Linked DNA regions of Pseudorhizobium banfieldiae. The protein of the gene in region 2 interacts with the protein of the main gene of each other region in a pairwise test. Links are inferred from orthologs where the notes say so. Each region holds a gene or a part of one and is shown on either strand. Other genes may lie near its edges. The genes, in order: trkA and ptsN.

The links.
Region 1: the proteins of ptsN (region 2) and trkA interact in binary tests that used the Escherichia coli proteins (3 or more experiments, as listed by UniProt). The link is inferred for Pseudorhizobium banfieldiae from one-to-one orthologs.

What each region holds. Positions count from the first base shown.
Region 1 is NZ_FO082820.1:1,570,167-1,587,437, reverse strand. The notes cover bases 5,786-8,707. They hold trkA (Trk system potassium transporter TrkA), read right to left. Parts: upstream 7,974-8,707; coding sequence 6,597-7,973; downstream 5,786-6,596. Other genes in these bases: ntrX (nitrogen assimilation response regulator NtrX), read right to left, coding at 8,009-8,707; NT26_RS07835 (D-amino-acid transaminase), read right to left, coding at 5,786-6,573. Outside these bases: NT26_RS07870 (DUF2849 domain-containing protein), read right to left, coding at 1-204; siroheme synthase CysG, read right to left, coding at 201-1,637; NT26_RS07860 (deaminase), read left to right, coding at 1,832-2,410; mazG (nucleoside triphosphate pyrophosphohydrolase), read left to right, coding at 2,433-3,257; NT26_RS07850 (YdeI/OmpD-associated family protein), read right to left, coding at 3,282-3,869; GTPase HflX, read right to left, coding at 3,942-5,312; RNA chaperone Hfq, read right to left, coding at 5,357-5,599; more of NT26_RS07835, read right to left, coding at 5,710-5,785; more of ntrX, read right to left, coding at 8,708-9,373; NT26_RS07820 (sensor histidine kinase NtrY-like), read right to left, coding at 9,363-11,633; ntrC (nitrogen regulation protein NR(I)), read right to left, coding at 11,797-13,248; NT26_RS07810 (two-component system sensor histidine kinase NtrB), read right to left, coding at 13,245-14,393; tRNA dihydrouridine synthase DusB, read right to left, coding at 14,390-15,388; NT26_RS07800 (bifunctional 2-C-methyl-D-erythritol 4-phosphate cytidylyltransferase/2-C-methyl-D-erythritol 2,4-cyclodiphosphate synthase), read left to right, coding at 15,565-16,746; NT26_RS07795 (CinA family protein), read left to right, coding at 16,743-17,246. UniProt on the Escherichia coli protein: Part of the constitutive potassium transport systems TrkG and TrkH. May regulate the transport activity of TrkG and TrkH systems. Binds to NAD(+) and NADH.
Region 2 is NZ_FO082820.1:999-14,551, forward strand. Bases 4,987-7,867 are described here. They hold ptsN (PTS IIA-like nitrogen regulatory protein PtsN), read right to left. Parts: upstream 6,718-7,867; coding sequence 6,256-6,717; downstream 4,987-6,255. Other genes in these bases: hrcA (heat-inducible transcriptional repressor HrcA), read left to right, coding at 4,987-5,433; grpE (nucleotide exchange factor GrpE), read left to right, coding at 5,521-6,180; hpf (ribosome hibernation-promoting factor, HPF/YfiA family), read right to left, coding at 6,783-7,355; NT26_RS00050 (class I SAM-dependent methyltransferase), read left to right, coding at 7,656-7,867. In the rest of the region: chromosomal replication initiator protein DnaA, read left to right, coding at 1-1,122; radical SAM family heme chaperone HemW, read right to left, coding at 1,191-2,375; rdgB (RdgB/HAM1 family non-canonical purine NTP pyrophosphatase), read right to left, coding at 2,376-3,020; NT26_RS00020 (VOC family protein), read right to left, coding at 3,034-3,444; rph (ribonuclease PH), read right to left, coding at 3,457-4,176; more of hrcA, read left to right, coding at 4,351-4,986; more of NT26_RS00050, read left to right, coding at 7,868-8,744; NT26_RS00055 (TrmH family RNA methyltransferase), read left to right, coding at 8,741-9,601; lspA (signal peptidase II), read left to right, coding at 9,598-10,107; NT26_RS00065 (hybrid sensor histidine kinase/response regulator), read left to right, coding at 10,164-11,816; olsB (l-ornithine N(alpha)-acyltransferase), read left to right, coding at 11,917-12,786; NT26_RS00075 (NADP-dependent malic enzyme), read right to left, coding at 12,790-13,553. UniProt on the Escherichia coli protein: Seems to have a role in regulating nitrogen assimilation.

The DNA.
Region 1 (17,271 bases), 1.6 Mb from region 2 along the record:
GACTTCCTGCACGTCAATGACATTGACGTCGACGACGCGGTTGGCGGCGAAGTCCCGCTTGCCGATCGCTTCCAGCGAGGCGACGGCCTCGGCATGGCGGGCGACCAGGGCGTCCTGCAGGTTTTCCACCCAATGGCCATTCGCATCCAGCCATACGGCGATGCCGTCCGTCAGCCTGTTTGCGGTGAGGACCTTGTCCGTCATGCTTCACTTCCCATCCTGGCGCGAGCCGTCGCAGTCCATGCGGACAGGGGCTCGGATCTTTGAAAATTCGCACCGGCGACAGCTTCGCCGATAATGACCATGACCGGACCGGCGAGATCGTCCCTCGCCTCGAGATCCGGAAGTTCCTTCAGGACCCCGTGGAAAAGACGGCGATCGGCGCGGCTGGCATTCTCCACCACGGCCACGGTCGTGTCCGGCGACAGGCCGGCTTCCATCAGCCGGCCGGCGACGGAGGCGGCAACCGTGCGGCCCATGTAGACGGCGATGGTGGCGCCGGACACAGCGAGCCTTGCCCAGTCTGGCAGTACGTCGCCGGTGAGGTCGTGGCCGGTCGTAAAGATGAGCGACGAGGCGACACCACGCAGCGTCAGCGGCAGATCGAAGTCGGCGGCAGCGGCAAAGGCGGAGGTGATTCCCGGCACGATCTCGTAGGAGATGCCGGCCTCGCGGAGAGCAGCCATCTCCTCCCCTGCCCGGCCGTAGACCAGCGGATCACCCGACTTGAGGCGCACCACGCGCTTGCCATCCTGCCCCAGCCGCACCAGCAGACGATTGATCTCGCCTTGGGACTTGGAATGACAGTTCTTGCGCTTCCCAACGGACAGGCGCTCCGCATCACGGCGGCCCATGTCGACGATTGCTTGTGGGACGAGAGCGTCATAGACGATCACATCGGCCTCCATCAGCACGCGCTGGGCGCGCAGCGTGAGCAGATCTTCGGCACCGGGGCCGGCACCCACGAGCCAGACATGGCCTTCGGCCCGGCCCGAGGCGGAAAGCAGGGCATTGGCAGAGCGGCGGGCGCCGGAGACGTCACCTGCATCAACACTGTCAGCGATAGCGCCGGTGAAGAAGCGGCGCCAGAAGATGCGACGCGATACCCCCTTGGGGATCAACCGTTCGACGGAATCCCGGTAGTCAACGGCAAGGGAAGCGAGCCGGCCGAGCGACGGCGAAAGCATCTGGTCGACGCGGGCGCGGATCATCTGCGCCAGCACCGGACCTGCTCCTTCTGTCCCGATCGCGACGGCAACCGGCGCACGGTTGACGAGGGCGGGCGTCAGGAAGTCGCAGAACTCCGGCTGGTCGACGGCATTGGAGGGAATCCTCGCAGCGCGGGCAGCCGTGACAATGGCCTGATCCTGCTGTTCGTCGCCGGTGGCGGCGAAGACGAGAGCGGCACCGTCCACCTGGTCAGCCGCGAAGGAAGTGGCAATGACGTCAAGCTTGTTTGCTGCGAGATAGTCCCGGTAATCGGGTTCCGGATCCTCGGCATAGGCGACGATGTTTGCATCCGTATTGCGCAGCAGCCGGACCTTGGCGAACGCCTCGTCGCCGTTGCCGAAGACAGCAACGGTCCTACCGCTGACGCGGAAGAATGTCGGGATTGTTGTCAGACGTGTGATGGACATGACGACCTTTTCGAGCTTGGCTTCACAATATCACCCATCGCACCCTGGGACAGAAGAAACCGATATGCGAGTTGCGTGGCGTGCGAACATTTCTGTTCTCGCTCGCCTGCCATCTTGAGTAAAAGCCACCGATACCCGCAGGCGCCGGCGGTGATTCCGCATCCGTCCGGCGGCCCGTCCCTAAGGAAGAAGCCATGTCCCTTGTTGCCCGCCTCCTCAACGTCATTGAGAATGACATCCTGCCGCTGACGGAGGCCGGCGTGGCGGCCGGCAACAAGGTGTTCGGCGCGGCGATCCTTCGCAAGTCGGACCTGTCGCTGGTGCTCGCCGAGACCAACAACGAGATGGAGAACCCGCTCTGGCACGGCGAAGTGCATGCGCTGAAGCGCTTCTACGAACTGGGCGAAAAGCCTCACGCCAAGGACCTGATCTTCCTCTCCACCCATGAACCCTGCACCATGTGCATGTCGGCGATCACCTGGGCGGGCTTCGACAATTTCTACTATTTCTTCAGCCACGAGGATTCGCGCGACGCCTTTGCCATTCCGCATGACCTGAAGATCCTGAACGAAGTCTTCGGCCTTCCACCAGGCGGCTACCGGCGGCAGAACGCCTTCTGGCATTCCCATGCGATAGCGGACCTCGTTGCGGTGGAGGATGAGCCGAGGCGCACGGCCCTGCTTGATCAGTCGCGAAAGATCCGCGCCGCCTATGACCGGCTCTCCGGCACCTATCAGGCCGGCAAGTCCGGCAACGCGATCCCACTCCGCTAAGTCCCGCTCAGGAAGAAACCCCATGGAAGCTTCACGCGACATCTCTCGCCTGATCGAAATCATGAAGGCGCTGCGCGATCCGCAAAGCGGCTGCCCCTGGGACATCGTGCAGACCTTCGAGACGATCAAGCCCTATACGATCGAGGAGGCATACGAGGTGGCCGACGCCATCGAGCGTAAGGACCTCGACGACCTGTGCGAGGAGTTGGGCGACCTCCTGCTGCAGGTCGTCTACCACGCACAGATGGCCGAGGAGGCCGGTGAGTTCTCCTTCGGCGACGTCGTCCATGCTGTGACCCGCAAGATGATCCGCCGCCACCCGCATGTCTTCGCGATCTCGGACGTCGATACGCCAGACGCCGTCAAAGTCCAGTGGGACGAGATAAAGGCGGAGGAAAAGCGCGAGCGCGCCGAGCGGCGGGCACGGCGCGGGATCGAGGAAGACTTCAAGGCCGGTTATCTCGGCAGCGTGCAGCGAAGCCAGCCGGCGCTGACGGAAGCACTGAAGCTGCAGCAGCGGGCGGCGAAGGTCGGCTTCGACTGGTCGGAGGCCGAGCCGATCCTCGACAAGATCGAGGAGGAGATCGGCGAATTGCGCGAGGCGCTCCGCGGCGGACAGAAGGACAAGGTGAAGGACGAACTCGGCGACCTCATCTTCGCCCTGGTCAACATCGGCCGCCACGTCGACGCCGACCCGGAGGATGCGCTACGCGGCACGAACACGAAGTTCCGGAGTCGGTTCAGGCACATCGAGACAGAACTTCAGAAATCAGGCGAGACGCTAGAAGCGGCGCCGCTGGAGCGGATGGAGGAGCTCTGGCAGGCGGCGAAGTCGGGAGAGCGGTAGCCGGAAGACGACTGCGAACCAGCTCTACCGGTCGTGCATCCCTTTGCCCGCCAGGATTCGGCTGCGATGCTTGTCGATGCGTGCGCGACGCGTCTGCGACTGCTTGGCCTGCGAGAAATGGAGGACATAGCCGCGCCGGCGGCCGGGCGTCAGGCCTTCAAAGGCAGCTTGCAGTTCAGGATCCTCCTCAAGGGCGGAGACGAGTTCCTCTGGATAATCGAGATCATCCTTCGGCATGTCGACCTTGGCAGCCGCGCGCTCCAGTTCCATCGCCTCGGAAACAAACGCCCTGATCGTCTTCTCCTGGCCGGCAATCTGCGCGGTGTCGGTGAAGCGGAGGATGCGCGAGGACCGGGAATTTTCTCCGGGTGCGATGAGGATTTTCTCAGGGTCCTTCAGGAGGACGCCCTTGAAGAAGCCGAGCGTGGCCGCATCCTTGAAACCCCACAGCAGCGCGACATTGCCGTCGTCGACGGTGTAGCAGGGGGAGCTCCATTTGAACGTTTCGACTAGCCCGCAGTCCAGGAGGATCTTTCTCAGGGCGAGGAGTTCCTCGTGCCAACGCTCCTGATCGGAGAAGAAGGCATCGATCTTCCGCTCGTCATCGCCCATGGTGCTCCTCCCACCCATGAATAATGTTTTTCAGAACGCTTCAACCGAAGGCATGGGCGACACCGCCGCGGATCACCGCTCCCAGTCTTCCTTCTCGGGTCTCGGGCCGTTGCCAAGCCGGCGCTCGAGCGCTGCCGCTTGGCTTTCGGAGAGCCGCACGTCAAGTTCGACCGAACCGTCCTCCTGGTCTCGGCGCTCGTCGACGATCGCGTTCTCGTAGACCCAGGAGACGAGCGCCAGCTTGTCTGCCGGTATCGCGACCGTGGTTTCGGTCAGCACGCCGGACAGCCGGCGGGCGATCTCTGCCAGCAGCGCATCGACGCCCTCGCCGGTGATCGCCGACACGGCCATGATGTTGTCGCGGCCGCTTGCCCGTTCCGCCATCGCATCATGGGCCTCGGGATCGAGGCGGTCGATCTTGTTCCAGACCTCGATGATCCGCGCCTCCCGCTCCTTCTCGTCGATCCCGAGATCGGACAAGATGCGCATGACGTCTGCAGATTGCGCGGCGTTGTCAGGATCGGACATGTCGCGGACATGCAGGATGAGGTCGGCTTCGAGCACCTCTTCGAGCGTGGCGCGGAAGGCTGCAACAAGGTGGGTCGGCAGATCCGAAATGAAGCCGACGGTATCGGACAGGATGACGGTACGTCCGTGCGGCAGCTTCATGCGGCGCAGCGTCGGATCGAGCGTGGCGAACAGCATGTCCTCGGCGAGAACACCGGCACCGGTGATGCGGTTGAAGAGGGTCGACTTGCCGGCGTTCGTGTAGCCGACGAGGGCAACGATCGGATGCGGCACCTTTCGGCGCTTTGCGCGGTGAAGCTGGCGGGTCCGCACCACCTGCTCCAGTTCGCGTTCGAGCTTGACGATGCGCTCCTGGAGCAGCCGCCGGTCGGCCTCGATCTGCGTTTCACCGGGACCACCCATGAAGCCTGCGCCACCGCGCTGCCGCTCAAGGTGGGTCCAGCTGCGGACAAGGCGACCCTTCTGGTAATTCAGATGGGCGAGATCGACCTGCAGCGTGCCCTCCTTGGTGGAGGCGCGGCGGCCGAAGATTTCCAGGATCAGACCGGTCCGGTCGATGACCTTGGCGTTCCATTCCTTTTCGAGATTGCGCTGCTGTACCGGCGTCAGCGGATGGTCGACGATGACGAGGCCGGCGTCGTGCTGGTCGAGCAGCGCCTTGATCTCGCCGATCTTGCCCGTTCCCATAAGAGTGGCCGGGCGGGGCTGGGAGACCTGCACGATCAGGCCCTGCACGACTTCGAGGTCGATCGCCCGGGCAAGGCCGATGGCCTCCTCAAGGCGTGCCTCCTCCGACCGCTGGGGTGCGGGTGCAGCCTCAGGCTGTGCTGCACGGGAGGCGCGGGCGTTCTTCAGCACCGGCACGAGCACCACGGCGCGCATGTCGTCCCGGCGACGGTCGGTCTCCGGGATCATCGATTCATTCGAGGTGTCGCGATGTTTAATCAGCTACTGTCCTGTCAGGCCGCGTTTTCTTCGCTCTCGAACATCTGCATCGGCTGGCCGGGCATGATGGTAGAGATCGCGTGCTTATACACGAGTTGCGAATGGCCGTCACGGCGCAGGAGAACGCAGAAATTGTCGAAGGAGGTGACAACGCCGGTCAGCTTCACACCGTTGATAAGAAAAATCGTCAAAGAAATCTTTTGCTTACGGACAGTATTAAGAAACAGGTCCTGCAAGTTCTGAGAACGTTCCGCCATAGCGCCGCTTCTTTCTTTTTTGCCGGCATCCTGCCGGGATGATCTGATCACATTTCAGAGAAATACGGGAAGCGCCCTCGTGCTTCCATCCCCCAATGAAATCCTCGTTATCAAATCGGCGTCTTTTCCGCAATGTGCAAAAAGGCACCACGCAGGGCGGCGGCGACGCTGCCCGGATGACCGTTGGCGATGGTCCGTCCGTCGACGGCAACTACCGGCACACACGAGCCCGTCGCCGAGGTGAGGAAGACTTCGCGCGCCGCGAGCATCTCCTCGACCGTGAACTCACGCTCCTCGACGGGGACCGAGAGGCTGGCGGCCACCTCGAGGACTGTCGTGCGGGTGACGCCGCGCAGGATCCCGTGCTCGGCCGGGCGGGTCACCAGCACGCCGTCGGCGCTGACGATCCAGACATTCGAGGAGGCCGCCTCGGTGACCTTGCCCGCGGCATCGACGAAAATGGCGTCCTGGGCGCCGGCATCCTTAGCCTGCTGCTTGACCAGGACATTGGGAAGAAGGCCGACCGTCTTGATGTCGACGCGGTCCCAGCGGTTCTCCGGCACGGTAATCACCTTGATGCCCGTCTCGTAGCGCGCCCGGGCCGGCTGCGGATCGACGGATTTTGCGGTGATGGTCAGCGTCGGGGAAGTGCCGGCGGCCGGGAAATAATGGTCGCGACGGGCGACCCCGCGCGTGACCTGCAGGTAGAAGAGACCGTTCCTGACCCGGTTGCGGCGGAGGACTTCCCTGATGACGAGCTTCAGCGGCTCACGCGCCATCGGACTTGCCATACGCAGTTCGCGGAGAGACCGGTCGAGCCGGTCGAGATGCCGGGTCAGGTCGATGATCAGTCCGTCGCGAACCTCGCAGACCTCGTAGACACCATCTGCGAACTGGAAACCGCGATCCTCGATGTGGATGGCAGCGTCGGAGTGGGGAAGGTAGCGGCCGTTGACATAGGCAATTCTGGACATGGGCTAGCCGATCCGATCGATGCTCAGAAATATTGAATGGAGACGCGGAACATCTGCTCGACATTCTTGACCGCCGCCGCGGTGGAGAACAGCACGACGCGATCATGCGCCTTGATCTTCGTGTCACCGCTTGGGCGGATGACGGTACCGCCGCGATAGATCGCGCCTATGCGGATGCCATCGGGCAGGTCCAGTTCGCGGAAAGGCTTGCCGACCAGCGGTGACGTCTCGAGTGCCTCGGCCTCGATTACCTCCGCCGAGCCCTGTTGCACGGCGTAGACGGAGCGGATGCGTCCCTTGCGAACATGCTGGAGCACACGGGAAATGGTGACGGCGCGCGGGTTGATCTGCGCGTCGATGCCGAGGGACTGCGTGACCTTGTTCAGCGAGGAGCTGTTGATCAGCACGAGGTTCGACTTGCAACCGAGCGACTTGGCCATCACCGCCCCGAGGATGTTGATCTGATCGCTGTTGGTCAGGCTGACGAAGAGGTCCGCGTCCTGGACATCCGCCTGCTGCAGGATGTTCTGGTCGAGGGCTGAGCCATGCAGGACGACCGCGTTGCGCAATTGCTCGGAAATGGCGGCGGCGCGCTCGCGATCGGTCTCGATGATCTTCAGCCTGGTTCTCGGCTGGAGTTGTTCGATGGTGCGTGCGACATAGTGGCCGATGTTGCCCCCGCCGGCGATGATGATGCGGCGCGCTTCCTGTTCCTCATGCCCGAAGAGACCCAGCGTACGACGCACGTGGTCACGCTGGCAGATGACATAGGCGAGATCTCCCGCTTCCAGTTGGTCCGCCGACCGGCTGACGGCCAGCCTGCCATTGCGGTAGATGCCGACAACGGTCGCCATCAGGTCGGGGAAGAGCTGGCTCAACTGCTGGAGCGGCGTGTTGAGGACGGGGCAATCCTCCATGCACTCGATTGCCAGCATGGCAATCGTGTCCTCTGCAAACCGGACGATGTCCGTCGCGCCTGGGAAGGAAATGCGCCGCAGCACCATCTTGCCGACCTCGATCTCCGGCGAGATGGTCACATCGATCGACATGTTCTGGCGGCTGAAGAGATCCGAATATTCCGGTGCCAGATAGCTCTGGGCGCGGATTCGGGCAATCTTGGTGGGGACGCTGAACAGAGCCTGGGCCACCTCGCAGGCGACGATATTGACCTCGTCGTAAAGCGTCACGGCGATGATCATGTCCGCCTGTTCGGCGCCGGCCTTGGCCAAAATGTCGGGATGCGCCCCGTGCCCGACATAGCCCCGCACATCCAGCGTCTCGGTGATCGCGTTCACCAGCGAGGCGGACGTGTCGATGACGGAGACGTCGTTGTCTTCCTGGGACAGGCGCTCGGCAATGCCGTATCCGACCTGCCCCGCTCCGCAAATAATAACTTTCATGGGGTTTCTTTCATGGCTGCAGGCCCGAGACTGGCCTAGACGCCGAGGGACTTGAGCTTGCGATGCAGGGCCGACCGTTCCATGCCGACGAATTCCGCCGTCCGCGAAATGTTGCCGCCGAAGCGGTTGATCTGCGCGATCAGGTAATCGCGTTCGAACATTTCACGGGCCTCGCGGAGCGGCAAGGTCATGATGTGGTGATCGCCCTGGGAGGAAATCTTCGGGAGCATGTCGCCGAGGTCGGTCGGCAGCATGTCGGCCGAGATCACGCTGTCGGGGCTGTCACCTCGCGCCAAGATCATCAGCCGCTCGATATTGTTGCGGAGCTGACGGATATTGCCGGGCCAGTCATGGGCCTGCAGCACCGCCATAGCGTCTTCGCCGATCCGGCGAGTGCGAATGCCGGCCTGTTCAGAAATCTGGCGCATGAACATGTCGACCAGAAAGGGGATGTCCTCGCGCCGCTCGGCCAGCGCCGGGACCTTCACCGGCACGACGGCGAGCCTGTGGTAAAGATCCTCGCGGAAGATGCTCTCGGCGATCAAGCTCTCCAGATTGTAAGCGGTCGATGAGATGATCCGTACGTCCACCTTGACCCGCTTCGAACCTCCGACCCGCTCAAACTGCTGGTCGACGAGGACACGGAGGATCTTATTCTGCGTCTCGCGCGGCATCTCGCCTACTTCGTCGAGATAAAGGATGCCACGATGTGCCTCCTCCAAGGCGCCGATCTTGCGCTGCTGGCCAGGGCCGCCCTCGGTGCCGAAGAGAGCGATCTCCATCCGGTCTGGCGTAATTGTCGCCGCATTCAGGGCAACGAACGGACCGTTGGCGCGGGACGACTTGCGGTGGATCATCCGGGCGACCAGTTCCTTTCCGGAGCCGGACGGGCCGAGAATCATGATGCGGCTGTTGGTCGGCGCGACCTTGTCGATGGTCTGGCGAAGCTGGGACACCGCAACGGAGGTGCCGACGAGTTCCACGGCGTCACCGGTCCGCCGCTTTAGCTCGCTGACCTCGCGCTTCAGCTTCGAGTTCTCCAGCGCCCGCTCGGCGATCAGGATCAGCCGGTCTGCCTTGAACGGCTTTTCGATGAAATCGAAGGCGCCGCGCTTGATCGCCGACACGGCGGTCTCGATGTTGCCGTGACCGGAAATCATCACGACGGGCAGGTCAGGATGCCGGTTCTTGATCTCGTCGAGCAGGGCGAGGCCGTCGAGCTTGGAGCCCTGCATCCAGATGTCGAGAAAGACGAGCCGTGGCACACGATCGGAGATGGCGGCCAGCGCGCTGTCGCTGTCATGCGCCGTCCGGGTCTCGTGACCCTCGTCGGAAAGGATTCCGGAAACGATCTCGCGGATGTCCACCTCGTCGTCCACGACCAGAATATCAGACGCCATATGCGAGTTCCCTATCAGTTTCAGTTCCGGTCCCGCCCGCTACCATGTGCGGCAGCAGGACCCTGATCATGGCACCGCGGCCATGATCGAACTCAGGGGGCGCATCATGCAGTTCAATCTGCCCCCCATGCTCCTCGATGATCTTCTTGACGATGGCCAGGCCAAGTCCCGTGCCCTTTTCGCGCATCGTCATGTACGGCTCCAGAATCTGGTGCCGGTTCTCCGCCGGAAGCCCGCTGCCGTTGTCGATGATGTCGACAACGAAAGTATCGCGGGCCGGTTCGTAGTTCGCCCTGACCCAGACCTTCCGCCCTTCGCGCTCCTGATCGCCCGGCACGGCCTCAATGGCTTCCACCGCATTCTTGACGAGGTTGCCGAAGGCCTGGCCGAGCATGCGCGCGTCGAACATTCCGACCAGGGGCTCGTCGCCCAGTTCCCGCAGAAACTCCACGTGGGTGGTACCCATTTCCCTCAGGAAGACCGCATCGCGCAGAATGTCGCGCAGATCCGTCTGCTCCTTCGCCGGCTTCGGCATCCGAGCAAAGGAGGAAAATTCGTCCACCATGCGTCCGATATCCCCCACCTGGCGCACGATCGTGTCCGTGCACTGGTCGAAGACCGCCCGGTCATCGTCGGCGATCTGCTTGCCGTAGCGGCGCTTCAAGCGCTCGGCCGAAAGCTGGATCGGCGTCAGCGGATTCTTGATCTCGTGCGCGATCCGACGCGCCACATCTGCCCAGGCGGTCGACCGCTGGGCGATGACGAGGTCGGTGATGTCGTCGAGCGTAATGACATAGGAATCGCGAGAGGTGCTCTGCTCTTCCCGCGTCACCTGGACGCTCAGCGTCCGCTCCTTGCCGCCCCGCATCAGGTTGACCTGCTTGCGGAAGTCGTTACGGGCGCGGGAGGCAGCCTCCGAAAGGACGCTGTCGATCTCCGGCACGACTTCGGAGAGATTGCGCCCGATCAACCGCTCGGCCGACAGACCCAGGAACGCCTCAGCGGACGGATTGACGATGGTGATCCGCCGGTCGTCCTCGACGCCAATGACGGCAGCGGTCACGCCCGAGAGAACCGCCTCGATGAACCGCCGGCGATCGTCCACCTCATCCTTGGCCTCGAGGATCTCGTCGCGCTGGCTGCGAATCTCGGAAATCATCTTGTTGAAGGTGCGCGACAGGCTGCCGACATCGCCATCGGCCGCCCGTACCGGAACGACCACGTTCAAGTCTCCCGTGGCGACGCTGTCGGCTGCGCTGATCAGAAGCCGGATGGGACGAACGATCCGGTCGGCAACGGCGATGGCTGTCCATATGGCCGCCAGGAGGACGATCAATGCGAATCCGAGATAGACGATCGCAAACGCGAACTGCAGCGATGCCCGGCCGGCCTCCATGGCCTGGTATTCGGCCGTATTGTCCTCCATCAGGCGCATCGCGGCCATGACCTTCGGATCAACGGCGCGAATGGTGTAGAGGAATGTCCCCGGAAACGCATCCAGCTTGATGATGGCGCCGACGAGATTGGTGACGCCCGGCGGGATCAGCGTCGGCTGCCCTGCGGCCGCCTTTTCCAAAGCATCCTTGGGTATGGCCGGGAGCGGGCGCTCCGTCGAGATGTCGGCCTGGGCGATCGCCGCCCCGTCCTCCCGAACGAGGAAGGCGCCCAGGAGCCCCCTGCCGCGTGCCTGGCGGGTCATCAGGTCGACGAAGCCGGTGCGGTCCAGATAGAAGGTGGCGCGATTGCGCTCGAGGTCATTGGCCATCGAAACCGTCTGACCCTGCAGGTAGCTCGCATTCTCCATCATGTAGGCCTGCGCCACCTCGGTGGAGGACCGGACAATAGATTGCGTGCGGATGGAGAACCAGCGGTCGAGGCCCGCGCTCAGCGTGATGCTCGCGAACAGTGCCACAAGCACCGCAGGCGTGATCGCCACGATCGAGAAAAGCGCAACGACACGGATGTGAAGACGGGCGGCCGCCCGTCCCCGGTTGCGCGCTCTCAGGAGCCGGCTGAGCTCCCGACCAATGAGATAGAGAAGGCCGACAACGAAGATGCCGTTGAGAACGGCGGAGGCGATGACCACCGGCGTGGTGGGGGCGATCGGCGTAAGGCCGAGCAGGACGAAGAGCGTCAGGATAGCGCAGAGAAGCGCCCCGCCGGCAAGCAGGAGGCCCGGCAATGCGAAGGATGCGCGACGGTCCTGGGCATCAAGATCCGATCCGGCTTCTTCCGCGGGCGAAAAGACGCCCTCGACCATTGCTAAACTCCTTGCGCGTGCGAGATCAGTTCGCTGCCGTCAGCGCCGCACCCGACTTCCTGTCTACCCGCGAGCGCAATGCCCGCATCAGCGAGATTCGTTGCCAATAAGCAACGCAATGTGGCGAAAGTGCAACGGAAACCCGTGGAGAGTCAATCAGGGTTCATGCACTGCGCGCGCTGCGATAGACGGAGACGCCAAGCTCCCTGATCTTCTTGCGCAAGGTGTTCCGGTTGAGCCCGAGCAGATCGGCTGCCTTTATCTGGTTGCCGCGGGTGGCGGTCAAAGCCGCGAGGATCAGCGGGTATTCCATCTCCCGCAGTACGCGCTCGTAGAGGCCAGGCGGCGGCAGGCTGTCACCGAAGCTGGCGAAATAGGAGCGCATGTTCTCCTCCACAGCCTGAGAGATCGACAGCGCCTCGCCGCGCGGTCCGAGCTTTTCCATCGGGCTGTCGGGCGTGTCCGAGCGCAATTCGGCGTCGATGATCTCGCGGGTGATGACGTCCTGCGGGTAGAGCGCCATCAGCCGGCGCATCAGGTTTTCAAGTTCGCGAACGTTGCCGGGCCAGGCATAGGCCTTCATCGCATCGAGCGCCTCGCTATCGAAGCGCTTGACGTCCAGCCCTTCCTTTTCGCCCATCTGCATGAAGTGGCGAACCAGGTCGGGAATGTCCTCCGCCCGGTCACGCAAGGGCGGCAGGCGCAGCGGGACGACGTTCAGGCGGTAATACAGATCTTCGCGGAAGAGGCCCTGATTGATGAGTTGCTTCAGGTCTTTGTTGGTGGCGGCGACGATGCGGACATCGGTGCGGATCGGGGTGCGGCCGCCGACGGTCGTGTACTCGCCCTGCTGCAGGACGCGCAGGAGACGCGTCTGCGCGTCCATCGGCATGTCACCGATTTCGTCGAGGAAGAGCGTGCCGCCCTCGGCCTGCTCGAAGCGACCGGTCGAGCGCGCCTGCGCGCCGGTGAAGGCGCCCTTCTCATGACCGAAGAGTTCGGACTCGATCAGGTCACGCGGGATGGCGGCCATGTTGATCGCCACGAAGGGGCCGTTGCGGCGCTTGCCGTAGTCATGCAGAGCCCGGGCGACGAGTTCCTTGCCGGTGCCTGATTCGCCGGTGATCATCAGCGTCAGATCCGTCTGCATGAGGCGGGCAAGGACCCGGTAGATCTCCTGCATGGCGGCGGAACGTCCGACCAGCGGCATGCCATCCTGCGTGTCATCCTCCAGACGGGCAGGCTTCTTCTTCGGCTCGGCCAATGCGCGGCCGATGATGGCGATCAGTTCGGTGAGGTCGAAGGGCTTGGGCAGATAGTCGTATGCCCCCTTCTCCGACGCCTTGATGGCCGTCATGAAGGTGTTCTGGGCGCTCATGACCAGCACCGGCAGGTCGGGACGCGCCTTCTTGATGCGCGGCAGCAGGTCGAAAGCATTCTCGTCCGGCATGACCACGTCCGTCACCACGAGATCCCCCTCGCCCGCCGAGACCCAGCGCCAGAGGGTCGCGGCATTGGAGGTGATGCGGACGTCGTAGCCCGCACGCGTCAGCGCCTGGTTGAGTACGGTGCGGATGGCCGCGTCGTCATCGGCGACAAGGATGGTGGCAGTCATTGGGCTTTTCCTGTCATTCTATGGGCAGCATCTTGCTCCAGCGCACTCTCCTCCTTGTGCATCGGCATCAGGACACGGAACACGGTCCGGCGAGCCTGGCTGTCGCACTCGACGATGCCGCCATGGGCGCCGATGATCTTGGCCACCAGCGCCAGACCAAGGCCGGAGCCGTTGGTTTTTGTGGTGATGAAAGGGTCGAAGAGGTCCGGCAGCAGGTCGGCCGGGACGCCAGGGCCATTGTCGATCACGCAGAATTCCAGCGGCAGGGAGATCTTCTCCCGAGACCCGGCGACGGAAAGGCGGATGCCGGGACGGTAGGCCGTGGTGAGCATGATCTCGCCGTCGGCCTGGTCGCCGATGGCCTCGGCGGCGTTCTTCACCAGGTTGAGGAAGACCTGCACCAGCTGGTCGCGATTGGCGTGGACCGGCGGCAGCGAGGGATCGTAGTTCTCCGAAAACCTGATGTGACGGCCGAAGCCCGCCCGGGCAATCGCCTTCACGTGGTCGAGAACCGAATGGATGTTGAGGGGCTGCCGGTCCACCGGCCGCTCATCGGAAAAGACCTCCATGCGGTCGACGAGCGACACGATGCGGTCCGTCTCGTCACAGATCAGCCTGGTCAGCGCCCGATCCTCGCTTTCGACCGAGGTTTCGAGCAATTGTGCTGCCCCACGGATGCCCGAGAGCGGATTCTTGATCTCGTGCGCCAACATCGAGGCGAGGCCGGTCACCGAACGGGCCGCGGCGCGATGGGTCAGCTGCCTGTCGATCTTGTCGGCCATGGAGCGTTCCTGGAACACGACGACGACAGAACCGGGCTCGCTGACGACCGGAGCCACATAAAGGTCCACCAGTTTTTCCTGACCGAGCCGCGGCGACGACAGATCGACCCGGTACTCGTTGACAGGCGCCCTGCGCTCCCGAACCTGGTCGATCAACGCCAGGAGCGGGCTGCCGAACGGAATGAGCGTCGCGATGTCATGGCGGGCGAGTTGCGCGGCACTGGCTCCGAAGAAGGATTCGGCCTCCCAGTTCGCGAAGGCGACGTGCCCGGCAGGATCCACGAGGATCACCGGGTTCTGAACGGAATTGAGGACGGCGAGCGCCAGCGCATTGTCCCCCGACGGCGGCTGGGGCTTGTTCATGCGGCCTCCCTCGCGGTCGGCTCTGCCTGGACCTGCAGCGCCTGCATCATCTTCTGCATGACATCCTCTGGATCGGTGGATCGGAAGATCGCGGCCTTGTCCTCGACGGGAAGCGACGGCGCCAACCGATCGATGTACCAGCCAAGGTGCTTGCGGGCGTGCCGCAGCCCGGCTTCCCGTCCGTAGAAGGCAAGCATCGCCTCGTAGTGTTCGGCGACAATCTCCCTCTGCTGCTCGCGAGAGGGAGGCGGGTGGTCGGCGATTGCTCCGACATGCCAAGGCCTTCCCTGGGCGCCACGGCCCATCATGACGGCATCGGCACCGGAGGCGGCGAGGATCTCGCGCGCATCCGCGGGAGATTGAACGTCGCCATTGGCGATGAGCGGCACGGAGATCGCCTCGCGCACCGCGCGAATGGCGTTCCAGTCCGCCCTTCCCTCGTAGAACTGCATGCGGGTTCGACCGTGTATCGTGACAAGCCTGACGCCGGCCTCCTCCGCCTGACGGGCGATCTGCGGCGCGTTGATCGAGTTCCCGTCCCACCCGAGACGCATCTTCAGGGTGACCGGCACATCCACCGCCTTCACCGTCGCCTCGATCAGCGAAAGGGCCAGCACGGGATCACGCATCAGCGCCGAGCCGGAAAGGCCGCCGGTTACCTTCTTGGCGGGACAGCCCATGTTGATGTCGATGATGTCCGCCCCGTTGTCGGCCGCGATACGGGCGGCCTCGGCCATCCAGTGCGGCTCGCGGCCGGCGAGCTGGACCATGTGCGGACCAAGTCCGGCGCGCTTCAGGCGGGCCCAGGATTCACCGCGGGACATGGCAAGCTCGCGGCTGGCGATCATCTCGGTGACGACCAGTCCGGCGCCCCATCGCCAGGCAATCTCGCGAAACGGCAGGTCGGTCACCCCGGACATTGGCGCCAGAACCACCCGGTTCCTGATGGTGACCGGTCCGATGCTGAGGGGAGTGGCAAGATGCGGAACAGGCAAATGACAATCTTTCGGGCACGCAGTATTACTGCATCATTTTTAGCCACTCTCTTCGCCTTCCACAAGAGCAATCGTGTGGAAAGAAGAACGGGGCGGGCGGCTGGCAAAACGCCTTGTGAGTCTATAGTCATCCCCTGTCAATCGAATGTGTCAGTTGAGCGTGAGCCGCCCTCATCATGAATATCGGGATCGTCATTGTCGCAGCCGGACGTGGGGAACGGGCAGGATCTGCAGAGGGACCGAAGCAGTATCGCAGGATCGGCGGCAGCGCCGTGATCGCGCACACGCTGAAGGCCTTCCTCGATTGGTCGAAGGCCGGACCGATCGTCGTCGTCATCCATCCGGATGACAAGCTCCTGTTCGAGGCGGCCGTCAGCGGCCTCGCCATGGAACGCGTGACGACGGTCACGGGAGGCGCGACGCGCCAGCAGTCGGTCCTTGCCGGCCTGCAGGCGGTCGCGGCGCTGGAGGCGACGCATGTGATGATCCATGACGGCGCCCGTCCCTTCGTCGACCGGGCGCTGCTTGATCGCATCGCTGCCCGGCTGGAGGCGGGCGACGACGCCGTGCTGCCTGCCCTTCCGGTCACGGATACGCTCAAGCGGGTCACGGAGGGGCGCGTAGTCGAGACCATTTCGCGGGAGGGGCTTTATGCGGCCCAGACCCCGCAGAGCTTCAGGTTGGCGACAATTCTTGCGGCACATGAGAGGGCAGCTGCCCAGCGTAGCGACTTCACGGACGACTGTTCCATCGCCGAGTGGGCTGGGGTTCCGGTTGCCATCGTGGAAGGCTCTCCGGAAAACGTGAAACTGACAGTAAGGCGGGACATCATTATGGCGGACGAGAGACTTTCGGCGGCGGCACTTCCGGACGTGCGGACCGGCAACGGCTATGACGTGCACCAGTTGGAGCCGGGAGACGGGGTCACGCTGTGTGGCGTGTTCATCCCACACGACCAGAGGCTGAAGGGACATTCGGATGCCGATGTCGGACTCCATGCGCTGACCGATGCGCTGCTGGCGACCTGCGGCGCCGGTGACATCGGCGATCATTTCCCGCCCTCGGACCCCCAGTGGAAGGGTGCGCCGTCGAAAATCTTCCTGGCGCGCGCCGCGGAGATCGTTCGCGAGAATGGCGGCACCATCTTGAATGCGGACGTCTCGCTGATTGCCGAAGCGCCGAAGATCGGCCCCCACCGGCAGGCAATGCGCGAGACGATGGCCGATATCCTCCGGATCGACCTCGAGCGCTGTTCGGTCAAGGCCACCACGAACGAGCAGATCGGCTTTGTCGGTCGACGCGAGGGCATCGCCGCCATCGCGACGGCAACAGTCGTGTATTCCGGACGCGGGTCATGAGTCTCTTCCCCGCGGATATCGGACGGGCGGCGAGCCAAGTCATCGCTCTTTACCGCGAACACCAGCAGATGCTGTCCACGGCCGAATCCTGCACCGGCGGGTTGATTGCCGGCGCCCTAACGGAGATTTCCGGGTCGTCTGCCGTCGTCGACCGCGGCTTCGTAACCTATACGAACGAGGCAAAGGTGGACCTGCTTGGCGTCTCGGAGAGAAGCCTTGCGGCCTACGGCGCGGTTTCGCGCGAAGTCGCGCTGCAAATGGCGCACGGTGCCCTCTACCGGTCCCGCGCCAGCGCGGCGGTTGCCGTCACGGGGATTGCAGGCCCGACCGGTGGGTCAACTGAAAAGCCGGTGGGTCTCGTGCATCTTGCCGCCCAGACGCGAGCCGGCATCCTGATCCACCGGGAAATGCGCTACGGGTCGATCGGCCGCAGCGAGGTCAGGCTCGCGACGGTGCGGACGGCACTGGAGATGTTGCTGGAGGCGGCCGAAACCAAGTGATGGCGAACACATCCAATGTTGGCCA
Region 2 (13,553 bases):
CGCGAAATCGGCAAGATTGCCACCTTTCCGACAGCCGCGGCGAGCCCGCGACCGAGTGCTGCCGCGCCGCTGTTCGGCTCACCGCTCGATTCCCGCTTCACCTTCGATACCTATGTGGAGGGTCCGTCCAATCGGGTAGCGCTGGCTGCGGCCCGAACGATTGCCGAGGCTGGCGCCGGCGCCGTCCGGTTCAACCCACTGTTCATCCACTCCGGTGTCGGTCTCGGAAAGACGCACCTGCTCCAGGCGATTGCCAATGCCGCCGTCTCCAGCGCCCGCGCGCCGCGCGTCGTCTACCTGACTGCCGAATATTTCATGTGGCGCTTCGCAACCGCGATCCGTGACAACAACGCCCTGACGCTCAAGGATTCGCTGCGCAATATCGACCTTCTGATCATCGATGACATGCAGTTCTTGCAGGGCAAGATGATCCAGAACGAGTTCTGCCACCTGCTCAATACCTTGCTCGACAGCGCCAAGCAGGTGGTCGTGGCCGCCGACCGTGCGCCTTGGGAACTGGAGTCCCTGGACCCGCGCGTCCGTTCGCGCCTGCAGGGCGGCGTGGCGATCGAGATGGAAAGCCCCGACTATGAGATGCGCTTCGAAATGCTGAAGCGTCGCCTGGAGGCGGCTCAGCAGGAAGACGCCTCGCTGGACATCCCGGTCGAAATCCTCTCGCATGTGGCCCGCAATGTCGCCAATAGCGGTCGCGAACTGGAAGGTGCATTCAACCAGTTGCTCTTTCGCCGCTCGTTCGAGCCTTCGCTGTCGATCGAGCGCGTCGATGAACTGCTCGCCCATCTGGTCGGCACTGGAGAGGCAAAGCGCGTCCGCATCGAGGACATCCAGCGGATCGTCGCCCGTCACTATAACGTCTCGCGACAGGAACTCGTTTCCAATCGCCGAACACGAGTCGTGGTGAAACCGCGCCAGATCGCCATGTATCTGGCGAAGACTCTGACGCCTAGGTCATTCCCGGAGATCGGTCGCCGCTTCGGCGGACGCGACCATACGACGGTACTTCATGCTGTACGAAAGATTGAAGACCTGATCTCGGGCGACAGCAAGCTCTGCCACGAAGTGGAGCTTCTGAAGCGGCTGATCAACGAGAACAATGCCTGATCAAGATAGGCCGGCAGAGATGCCGGCCTTCTCGTTTATCCGGCAGGGGCCGGTTGCTGTCCAAATCCCTAGCAGGCCAGATCCGCGACCACGGCGTCCAGGATGAGCATTCCCTTAGGGGTGCAGCGCAGCCTCGAATTGCCAAGCCGTTCGATAAAGCCGTGTTCCAGTAAGGTCTCCTCCCGTGCGGGATCGGGATCCCGGCCGGACAGTTGCTGCCAGCGGGCAAGGTCGACGCCCTCGGTCAATCTCAGCCCCATCAACAGCAGTTCGTCGGCCTGCTCGTCGCGGCCGAGGTCCTCCTGGTCCACAAGGCCGTGTCCCTGTTGCTCTACGAGTTCCAGCCATGTCTCGGGACGCCGTTCGGTCGCTGTCCCGATCTTGGCCGCGCCGCGTGTGAGGCGGCCGTGTGCTCCCGGCCCGATCCCCGCATAGTCGCCATAGCGCCAGTAGGTGAGGTTATGGCGGCTTTCGGCGCCCGGTCGGGCATGGTTTGAAACCTCATACGCCGGCAGTCCGTGACGGGCGGTGATCTCCTGCGTCGCCTCGTAGAGGTTCGCAGACTGATCGCCGTCGGGCACGACAAGCTTGCCGGCCTTGTGAAGGCCGTAGAACGGCGTGCCTTCCTCGATGGTGAGCTGGTAGAGCGAGAGGTGGTCGACGGCATAGGAGATCGCCTGCTCGAGCTCGGCCTCCCATGCCTCGACCGTCTGCCCTGGACGGGCATAGATGAGGTCGAAGCTCATGCGGGGAAAGATCTCCCGCGCCAGGCGGACCGCCTTCAGCGCATCGGTCACGTCATGGAGCCGGCCCAGAAATTTCAGGTCGGCATCGTTGAGGGCCTGCACGCCCAAAGACACGCGGTTTACGCCTGCCGCCCGATAGCCGCGGAACCGCTCCGCCTCGACGCTGGACGGATTGGCTTCCATGGTGATCTCGATCCCATCCGGCACATGCCAGTACCGGGCAATGCCGTCGAGGACTGCGGCGACCGTGCCCGGCTCCATCAGCGACGGCGTTCCGCCGCCGAGGAAGATACTGGTAACGGTCTTCGGCCCGCTCATCTGACGCATGGTGGCCATCTCCCGCAGGAAGGCGGCGGTAAAGCGAGGCTGGTCGACAGGCTGGTGCCGGACATGGCTGTTGAAATCGCAGTAGGGACACTTCGCCGCGCAGAACGGCCAATGCACATAGATGCCGAAGCCGGGTTCCCCGGTATCGGGCAGAAGGGGCGCGTCGGGGTTGAACGGCACTCAGCTCTCCAGGCAGGTTTCCACGAAGCGCTTGAATGCGCGGGCGCGGTGCGAAAGCGCATCGGAACCCCCGGGCTTCCAGCCGTGCTTTTCTTCCGAGCTCATCTCGCCGAAGGTAGTGTCATAGCCCTTCGGCTGGAAGACCGGGTCGTAACCGAAGCCCTTGTCTCCCCGGGGCGGCCAGACGACGCTGCCCTCGACCTCGCCACGAAAGAACTCCGTATGGCCATCCGGCCAGGCAAGGCAAAGCACGCTCACGAAACGGGCGGTGCGCTGCTCGGCGGTGGTCGCCCCGCGCTCTAAGAGCGCCTTCTCGACCTTCTCCATAGCCATGATGAAATCGCGGCTGCCGTCCTCGCGCTCTGCCCAGTTGGCAGTGTAGACGCCCGGTTGCCCATCGAGTGCATCGACGACGAGGCCGGAATCGTCGGAGAGCGCCGGAAGGCCGGATGCCGTGGCGGAGGCCAGTGCCTTGATAGCCGCGTTTTCCTCGAAGGTCGTACCGGTCTCGGCCGGCTCCTCCAGCGCCAGTTCAGCCGCAGATTTCGCGCTGAAGCCGAACGGAGCAATGAGCTCGGCGATCTCGCGGATCTTGCCGGCATTGTGGCTGGCGACGACGATCGTCCTGGTGTCGAGTTTGCGCATGTTCCTGATTTCCTCAGCCGATGGACCAGAGGCCCGGTTCGGCGCATTCGAGACTGTTGCCCGCCGGATCGCGGAAGTAGATCGACCGGGCGCCGTTCGGCCATATCACGTCGCTCTCGATCGCGACGCCTGCCTTCTTCAGCGTGTCGGCGACAGCGTCGAGATTGCTGCGGGCGACCCGAAAGCAGGCATGGCCTGCACCTGTCGCGCCATGTGGCGGGACTTGCGGCCCGTTCTCGGCAGGCGGCTTCACCGTCTCGTCCGGATTGAAGACAAGCAGCACGCCTTGCCCGCACCGGAAGAAGACATGGCGGTTGCTGGCCCGGACGATCCGCTCCAGTCCCAGGATGCCGCCGTAGAAACCCTCTGCCGCATCGAGATCTTCGGCATAGAGGGCGGTCTCGAGCATCCCTTCGATCAGCATCGCGCTCTCCGGTCAGGCAGTGATGGCCTGCTTCTGAAGTGCCACCAGTTCCTCGGTCCCCGCCTTCGCCAGCGCCAGCAGTGAAAGGAACTCTTCCTGGCTGAACGGTGCACCCTCGGCGGTTCCCTGTACCTCCACGATACCGCCCGTGCCGGTCATGACAAAATTGGCATCCGTTTCGGCGGCGGAATCTTCGAGATAGTCGAGGTCGATGACCGACTGTCCAGCGAAGATACCGCAGGAGATCGCCGCGACGTGGTCCTTCAGGACCTTGTCGAGCTTCGTCATCGAACGGGCTTCCATCCATTTCAGGCAGTCGTGCAGAGCAATCCAGCCGCCCGTGATGGCAGCGGTTCGCGTGCCGCCGTCCGCCTGGATGACGTCGCAGTCGATGGTAATCTGCTTTTCCCCAAGCGCGCTCAGGTCCACCACGGCGCGAAGCGAGCGGCCGATCAGGCGCTGGATTTCCTGGGTGCGCCCGCCTTGCTTGCCGGACGCAGCTTCGCGCTTCATCCGATCACCGGTCGCGCGAGGCAGCATGCCGTATTCGGCCGTCACCCAGCCCTTGCCGCTGTTGCGAAGCCATGCCGGAGGCTTCTCCTCAAGGCTCGCGGTGCAGAGGACGTGGGTGTCGCCGAAGCGGACGAGGCAGGACCCTTCCGCATGTTTCGAGAAGTTGCGCTCGAAGGAAACCTTGCGCATCTGGTCGGTTTTTCTGCCTGAAGGCCGCATGTCATGCTCCTGAGAATTTCCTAGGCGTTCTACGGACGTCGCCCGGCATTTGCAAAGGAAAAGGGGCAAGGCGTGTCTCGGAGCGGTCCCGAAGGCGCGCAGAACTTCCGTATGGCGAAGACCGCGCCGGATCACTATATTCCACCCAGACAAACCGAGGGCTTCAAGGGAACGATGGGATTGATGGAACGAAGGGAAAGCGGCGCGGTGCTTGACGACCGTTCGCGTGAGATCTTCAGACGCATCGTCGAAAGCTACCTTGAAACCGGAGAACCACTTGGTTCTCGAAATCTTTCCCGCCTCCTGCCTATGTCGCTGTCGCCGGCATCTGTCCGCAATGTCATGAGCGATCTGGAAGAGCTCGGCCTCATTTATTCTCCACACGTCAGCGCAGGTCGATTGCCGACCCAGTCCGGCCTGCGCTTTTTCGTCGATGCCTTCATGCAGGTTGGTGATCTCTCGGAGGAGGAGCGGACGAGCATTGAACGCCAGATCCGCCCGGAGGACCGCGACCGACCGCTTGAGAGCCTGATGCACGATGCCAGCCGGATGCTCTCCGGTGTCTCGCGCGGCGCCGGCATCGTCGTCACCACCAAGAGTGATCCTATCCTCAAGCATGTAGAGTTCATCCGGCTGGAGCCGACCAAGGCCCTGGCGGTCCTGGTAGGCGAACATAACCAGGTCGAAAACCGGATCATCGACCTGCCTGCGGGAGTGACCTCCTCGCAACTGACAGAAGCCGCAAACTTCCTGAATGCTCATCTGACGGGCCAGACTCTCCTTGAGCTTCGCGCCGAACTCGAGAGGCTGAAGACGCAGGTTCAGACGGAGTTGACCGCGCTGTCGCAGGATCTCGTGCAGCGCGGCCTGGCCGTCTGGTCCGGGACGCGCGAAGACGGCAAGCCGAACCAGTTGATCGTACGCGGGCGCGCAAACCTGCTCGAAGGAATGACGGGTCTCGACGATCTGGACAGGCTGCGCCTGCTCTTCGACGATCTGGAGAAGAAGGACAGCCTCATCGAGATACTGAACCTTGCCGAAAGTGGGCCGGGCGTCAGAATCTTCATTGGGTCGGAGAACAAGCTCTTCTCGCTCTCGGGCTCGTCCCTGATCGTCGCGCCCTACAGGGATCAGGAAGAACGCATCGTGGGGGCCGTCGGCGTGATCGGCCCGACACGGCTTAACTATTCGCGGGTCGTCCCGATGGTCGACTATACCGCCCAGCTTCTGGCGCGCCTGACCCGGAAGCCACGATAACACCCCATTCTCGGACCAGCCTTGATTTTTGAGGTCCAAACCTCGATATCGGGCACGACTTTGTGAACTAAGATACCGGAGATGGTCATGACCGACGAGACAAAGAAAACCGGACCTGACGCGGGCAAGCACGAAACCGCCGCGGAAAATGCTGCCGAGGCTGTGGCATCGGGGCAGCAGGATCAGGAGACGGTTGAGGGTGGTGAATCTCGGATCGCCGAGCCTGATCCCATCGAGGCAATCAGGGCCGAAAATACCGATCTTCGCGATCGTTTCCTGCGTATGGCCGCCGAGATGGAAAACCTGCGTCGTCGTACGGAACGCGATGTGAAGGACGCGAAGTCCTATTCGGTCGCCGCCTTCGCGCGTGACATGCTGGCCGTCTCCGACAATCTCCGTCGGGCGATCGATGCCGTCCCGGCCGAAATTCGTGCCGCGGCCGACCAGAGCCTGACCTCGCTGCTCGAAGGCGTGGAAATGACCGAACGTTCGATGCTGTCTGCGCTCGAACGCCACGGCGTGAAGAAGATGGACGCCGAGGGCCAGAAGTTCGATCCCAACTTCCACCAGGCCATGTTCGAGATCCCCAATCCCGAAGTGCCGAACAACACCATTCTCCAGGTGGTTCAGGCGGGTTACACGATCGGTGAGCGTGTCTTGAGGCCTGCCATGGTTGGCGTTTCCAAAGGGGGGCCGAAGGTCGAAGGGACCACCGCCCCCGGCGAGAGCGAAACGACGAACGGCTGACAACCTCTCCGTAAACGCAAAATAGCCGCCCGCTGCCATAGGCGACGGGCGGCTATTTCAGTCTCAGTTCTGTTGTCAGGCGGCGGTTGCCTGTTCCTGGTTCAGGAAGGCGTAGATCGCCGATGCCGAATCCGTCTGGCGAAGCTTCGCGACAAGTTCCTGGTCGCGCAACACGCGGGCGATCCGCGAAAGCGCCTTAAGGTGGTCTGCTCCGGCCCCTTCGGGAGCAAGCAGAAGGAATACAAGGTCGACGGGTTCATCGTCGAGAGCCTCGAAGTCAACGGGCGTTTCAAGTCGCGCGAAGACACCGCTAATGGACGAAATACTGTTAAGCTTGCCATGCGGAATGGCCACGCCGTGACCGACGCCGGTTGAACCCAACCGTTCCCGCTGCAGAATGACGTCGAAGATCTCCCGCTCGGCAACCCCGGTGAGCTTGGAGGCCCTGGAGGCCAACTCCTGCAACAGCTGCTTCTTGGAATTTACTTTCAGGGCGGGAATAATCGCATCTTGCTGTAGCAAATCTGCCAAAGCCATTCTCTTCTTCCTTTTTACCACCGCAAGGTGGAGGGAGCGTCGTCGCCGACGCTCTCCCAGAATCGTTAGCCTTTGATATTGGTGGAGTCGATCCAGCCGATATTGCCGTCGTTGCGGCGATAGACGATGTTCAGGTCTTCCTTGCCGGGGCTCCGGAAAAGCAGGACCGGCTCGTCCGTCATGTCCAGGGCCATGACAGCGGTAGCGACCGACATCGTGCGCAACTGCTTGGAACTTTCCGCCACGATGGTGGGCGCGAAATCCTCTGGCAGTTCCTCGTCTTCTTCCGGAATGGCATCCATGACGGTGTAGGCGATCTCCTGGCCGTTGCCGTGGGAACCGCCATGATGGTCCTTCAGCTTGCGCTTGTAGCGCCTAAGGCGCTTCTCGATGCGCTCTGCGGCGGCATCGAAGCTCAACTGCGGATCGTTAGCCTGGCCTGCTGCATGCAGGACAATGCCGGTATCGAGATGTATCTTGCAATCGGCTGAGAAACGCGATCCGGATTTCTCCACGATCACCTGACCTGCGTACCCCCCATCGAAGTACTTGGCGACAGCCTCGCCGATCTGGTCCTCGATCCGCTGGCGGAACGATTCACCGATCTCCATCTGTTTACCAGATACACGCACACTCATGGATTGGTTCCTTCTTATCGTGACTTGCGTGTTTCAGTCTACGCCAACCATCCACCTCATCCAAGCGCTTCACGCGGCACCGGGATGTTTTTAGGAGGCATGGCGAGTGGGTAAGGGTGCTTGCTTTTGTCCGTTGCAATTGCGGCGGGCTTCTACGCCTGTGGACCTCTAAAGTCAACGCATCCCTAATGGACGCCCCAGAGTAGAAGGTCTCCGGTGACCCTCGCCGGCTCTAAAGCCCTTTGCCAACTGCCGGGGCAATTGCTATTTGCAGCGAAACGTCAACCGATCGGATGTGCAGTGAAAAACAGGGAAAAACGCACGGAGCGGAGACCCGGCACGAGCGGCAGCCCGCGTTCCGCGCGCCCCCGTCCCGGCGGGCCGGCAAAGGGAGAGCGCGAGGGAGGATCTGTCGCTGGCGGCCGAGCGGCGGCCGAGCCTGCGCCACAGCGGCCTCTTATCCAGCGGGTCGGCGAACGCCCGTCTGAGCGCGTGCCGGTCATACTCGAGTCACGCGGCGCCGGGGACTTTCACCTGATCGACAGCGGCAATGCGTTGAAGCTCGAGCAATATGGGCCTTATCGGATCGTGCGGCCGGAGGCGCAGGCGCTCTGGCAGCCGTCGCTCCCCCCTTCTGTCTGGGAGAAGGTCGATGCCGTCTTCACCGGAGATACGGACGAGGACGGCATTGGACGCTGGCGCTTTCCGAAGGAGGCGCAGGGAGAAACCTGGCCCCTGTCGCTGCTTGGCGTCGATTTCCTCGGCCGGTTCACCTCTTTCCGCCATGTCGGCGTGTTCCCGGAGCAGATCGTCCACTGGGAGTGGATGAAGCAGCAGGTCGAGAGTGCTGACCGCCCGCTCAAGGTGCTGAACCTCTTCGGTTATACGGGGGTTGCCTCGCTTGTCGCGGCAGCTGCCGGCGCCGAGGTCACCCATGTGGACGCATCGAAGAAGGCGATCGGTTGGGCTCGCGAGAACCAGGCCCTGTCGCGCCTGGAGCGGGCGCCGATCCGATGGATTTGCGAAGACGCCATGAAGTTCATCCAGAGGGAGGAACGGCGAGGCAACCACTACGATATTATCCTGACCGATCCGCCGAAGTTTGGCCGCGGTCCCAATGGCGAAGTCTGGCATCTGTTCGATCACCTGCCCCTTATGCTGGACGTCTGCCGCGAGCTGCTCTCTCCGCGCGCTGTCGGTCTGGTGCTGACCGCCTATTCGATCCGGGCGAGCTTCTATTCGATCCACGAACTGATGCGCGAGACGATGCGCGGCGCGGGCGGTGCCGTGGAATCGGGAGAACTGGTCATCCGCGAAACGGGCATCGACGGCGGTGCTGTCGGTCGTGCCCTGTCAACCTCCCTATTCAGCCGCTGGGTGCGCGAATGAGCAATGATCACCACAACGAGGGTTCTCGGCGCGTCGGCCAGGTAAAGGAGGTGACCAGCCTCTCAAACCCGATCGTCAAGGATATCAAGGCGCTCAGCAACAAGAAGGATCGCGAGCAGAGCGGGACCTTCATGGCAGAAGGGCTGAAGCTGGTCATCGATGCGCTGGAACTGGGCTGGACTATCCGGATCCTCGCCTATGCGAAGGCCGCCAAGGGAAAGCCTCTGGTGGAACAGGTAGCTGCCCGCACCATCGCCAAGGGGGGGCTCGTGCTCGAAGTCAGCGAGAAGGTCCTCTCCTCCATCACGCGTCGAGACAATCCGCAAATGGTGGTCGGCATTTTTGAGCAGCGTTGGACACCGCTTGACGACCTCCGGCCGAGCCAAGGGGTGACCTACGTGGCCCTCGATCGCGTCCGCGATCCGGGCAATCTGGGCACGATCATCCGCACCGCGGACGCGGCCGGTGCCTCTGGCGTGATTCTGGTCGGGGAATGTACCGATCCCTTCTCTCTGGAAACCGTCCGCGCCACAATGGGATCCGTTTTCGCAGTCCCGCTCGCCAGAGCTACCACCGAGGAGTTCTTTGCGTGGCAGAAACGTTCGGGGGCCCAGGTCGTCGCAACCCATCTCGCCGGCGCGGTTGACTATCGGACAGTCAATTATGAAAAGAAACCGACGGTCCTGCTGATGGGTAATGAACAATCAGGTCTTCCCGAGGCACTGGCGAAGTCCGCCGATCGACTGGTGCGCATCCCACAGCAGGGCAGGGCAGACAGCCTCAATCTTGCGGTCGCGACGGCGGTCATGCTCTTTGAGGCCCGCCGTCATCTCCTGAAGCTGGAGGACGCCGGATGATCGTAGCGACTGCTTCCAGGTTCTCACGTCCGCTCGTCGCCGTAGTGCTTATCGTCATTGCCGTCGTGCTGGATCAGGCGGTCAAGCTTGCGGTCGAAGCCTATCTGCCGCTGGAAGAGGCGGTTCCTATCCTGCCGATGCTGGCGCTCTACCGGACCTACAATCTCGGCGTCGCCTTCTCTCTCCTGTCGGGAATGGAGAGGGAGTTCATCATCGGCATGCGGGTCGTGATTGTCGCCTTCGTGCTCTGGCTCTGGCGCCGCACGCCCGGGGAACGTGGTTTCGCCCATCTCGGATTCACTCTCATCGTCGCAGGCGCGATCGGCAACCTGATCGATGGGTTCGTCTATGGCCACGTGATCGATTACATTCTCTTCTATACGCAGACCTGGTCTTTCGCCGTCTTCAACCTTGCCGACAGTTTCATATCGATCGGGGCTGCCCTGGTCATCCTGGATGAGCTTCTGGGGTCGCGGAAGGCTGCCCGCGCCAGCGAGAGCGAGTAGAGATTTGTTAGCTTTGCAGGTGCAATGTTCGGGGAAACTGTGCCGGGCCATTTCCGATGCGTTTCCCCTTTGCCACCTTGAAGGATCGCCTGCCGCGGCTGCGTGACAGCTGCTCGGTCTTTATAGATCGCATTTCCGGCAGGCGGCTGCGTGACGCAGAAGCGGAGAGCGCCGCAAAATCCCGCCAGATTGCCACGGTCGTGCACGAACTGCGAACGCCGCTGAACGGCATCCTCGGCATGACCCATCTTCTCGGACAGACGCGGCTTACCGCCGAACAGCAGAACTATCTGAGCGGCATCCGCCAGTCGGGGCATGCGCTGGTCCAACTCGTAGAAGATCTCCTAGACTTCTCGACGCTCGAAGCGGGACGCTTTCGCCTCAACAACCGGACCGCTAGCATCCGTCAGCAGATCGAGACGGTCGTGGAAATGCTCGCACCGCGCGCGCATGAGAAGGGCATAGAGCTCGCCGCGACGGTTGCTGCAGACGTACCGGAACTGCTTGAGTTCGATCCCGCCCGTCTTCGGCAGGTGCTTTTCAACGTGATCGGCAATGCCGTGAAGTTCACGGAACGCGGCGGCGTCCTGATCAGCGTCCGCGCGGACGGTTCGGACGTCGTCATCGCCGTCGCCGACACTGGTCCCGGAATGGATGCCGATGCCCGGATACGGCTGTTCCGCGAGTTCGAGCAGATGGGTAATGCGGCCCAGCGCAGTGGCGGAACAGGTCTCGGGCTTGCGATAGCCCTTCACATATTGCGGGAACTCGGCGGCAACCTCTTGGCGGTGAGCGAGCCTGGCCTGGGCACCACCTTCACGGTCCGTTTCCCGCTGACGCTTGCCGAGGATGCGCCGGCGGGCGCTACTCGGCGAGGAAGCTTGCTGGAGCGAAATCGGGTCCTGTTGCTGGCACCGGCCGGGCCGGCGGCCACGGCAACCGTTACGACGATCGAAACGCTGGGGGGAACCTGCCGCCATGTCGAGAGTACGGCGGATGCAGCCGAGCTGCTCAACGGTGATCTAGCACTGACGCCCTTTACCGATCTGATTGTCGATCATCGGCTGGCGGCCCAGCCGATAGATAGCCAGATGAGCGGTCCGCTGCACCGCATCCTCCTCGTCAACCCGGAAGAGCGGGCCTCGCAGCCGCAGGAGCTGTATGACGCTTGGCTGATACGGCCGCTGCGTGAGAAATCGCTGATCGATGTCCTGTCCGGCCGCCTCAGGGGCTCTCGGAGCCGCGACGAAGCAAACCTTTCGGCCGGATCGACAACCGAAGCGATGAACTCACCTGCAGTGTCGAGGCTACATGTCCTTGTCGCAGAGGATGATCCCGTCGGAGCGAAACTGGTCAGCGCTGCTCTGAGGAAAGGGGGCCACCGCGTGGATGTCGTCGACAATGCAAGATCGATTCTCGATCATGCCGCGATACCGGACGGTCGCCCCGATGTCATTGTCACCGACCTTCACATGCCGGGTATGCCCACGATGGAGGCACTGGCTGAACTGCGGCGGCATGAAGCTTTGAACACTCTTTCAGCCACGCCGGTCATCGTGCTTTCCGGAGATGCTTCAGGACAGTCGCTGGTCGGTTCGGAAGCACTCGGCATAAGCGCGCGGCTCGGGAAGCCGACGGACCCTCAGCATCTGCTGCAACTGGTCGAACAGTTGGCCTCGCGTAAGGTGGCGCCAACGGAACTGCATTGACGGGCGGCTCTGCCCCAACCTATTGTGACACCCATTGTCATTTTTCTGTTGCGGGAAGATGATTATACGGCGGTGAGTTGAACCTGTGGGGCAAATCACCATGGCGCTAGACCTTCTGAAGCATGACGTGAACGCGAACCCCAGCCAGACTCTGGTTCAGCAGCCGGCCGAGGAGATCCTTGGACGGATCGGCAGTCTGGAAACGCGGCTTGCGCGGACGGCGCGTGAAGTGGATGCGGCACAGGCCGTCCGCTACCGCGTGTTCGTGGAGGAGATGAAGGCACAACTGCCCCCAGAGGCGATGCGCCTTCACCGTGACATCGATACCTTCGATGCCATCTGCGACCATCTCCTCGTCATCGATCTTGCCATCGAGGGTGAGATCGAGGACCAGATCGTCGGCACTTACCGCCTGTTGCGCCACCAGGTGGCCATGTCCCATGGCGGCTTCTACAGCGCCTCGGAGTTCGAGATCGAGCCGTTGCTTGCGCGTCATCCCGACAAGCTGTTCATGGAACTGGGTCGCTCCTGCGTCCTGCCGGCCTATCGGACGAAGCGGACAGTGGAACTTCTCTGGCAGGGCAACTGGGCCTATGCGCTGAAGCACGGCATGGCTGCCATGTTCGGCTGCGCCTCCTTTCCAGGGATACATCCGGAGGAGCATGCCCTGGCGTTGTCTTTCCTCCAGCACAATGTGAGTGCGAAGGGCGAATGGGCCGTAGCGGCACGCCCGGACCTGCGCCGGGAGATGGACCTCGTGCCGCCTGAAGGGATAGACACGCGCAAGGCGCTGGCGGCCATGCCGCCGCTGATCAAAGGCTATCTCCGCCTCGGCGCAATGATTGGCGACGGCGCGGTGGTGGATGCGGCCTTCAACACCACCGATGTGCTGGTCGTGTTGCCGATTTCCGCGATCTCGAACCGCTATATCAACTACTATGGCGCCGATGCCGGACGTTTTGCCAGCTGACCGCTAACTCCCCGCGTTGTAGGCGGCGATCGCCGCCATGTTCACGATGTCGGAATCCTTGGCGCCCATCGACGTGATCTGCACCGATTTGTCGAGCCCAACCAGAAGCGGGCCGATCACGGTCGCCGCGCCCAGTTCCGCCAGCATGCGGGTCGAGATAGATGCCGAATGAATGGCCGGCATCACCAGGACATTGGCCGTGCCGGAGAGGCGGCAGAAGGGATACTGCTCCATTCGCTGCGGATTGAGTGCGATGTCGGCGGCCATCTCACCATCATACTCGAAGTCGACACGGCGACGGTCGAGGATCTTGACCGCCTCCCGCACACGCTCGGAGCGTTCCCCGGTGGGCTGGCCGAAGGTCGAATAGGCGAGCAGGGCGACGCGTGGCTCGTAGCCCATGCGGCGCGCAACCCGGGCAGCTTCGACGGCGATATCCGCAAGCTCCTCCGCCGTCGGCATGTCGTGAACCGCCGTATCTGCGACGAACACCGTCCGGCCGCGGGACAGGGCGAGCGACACGCCGATGACGCGGTGGCCCGGTTTGGTGTTGATGCAGCGGCGAATGTCCTGCAGCGCCGTTGCATAGTTCCGGGTCGTGCCTGTGACCATTGCATCCGCGTCACCGACGGCAACCATGGTCGCGGCGAAGTGATTGCGGTCGTTGTGGATCAGGCGCTGCACGTCCCGCAACAGGAAGCCTTTTCGCTGCAGGCGCTCGTAAAGATAATCGATATAGGCGTCCACACGCGTCGAGATGCGTGCGT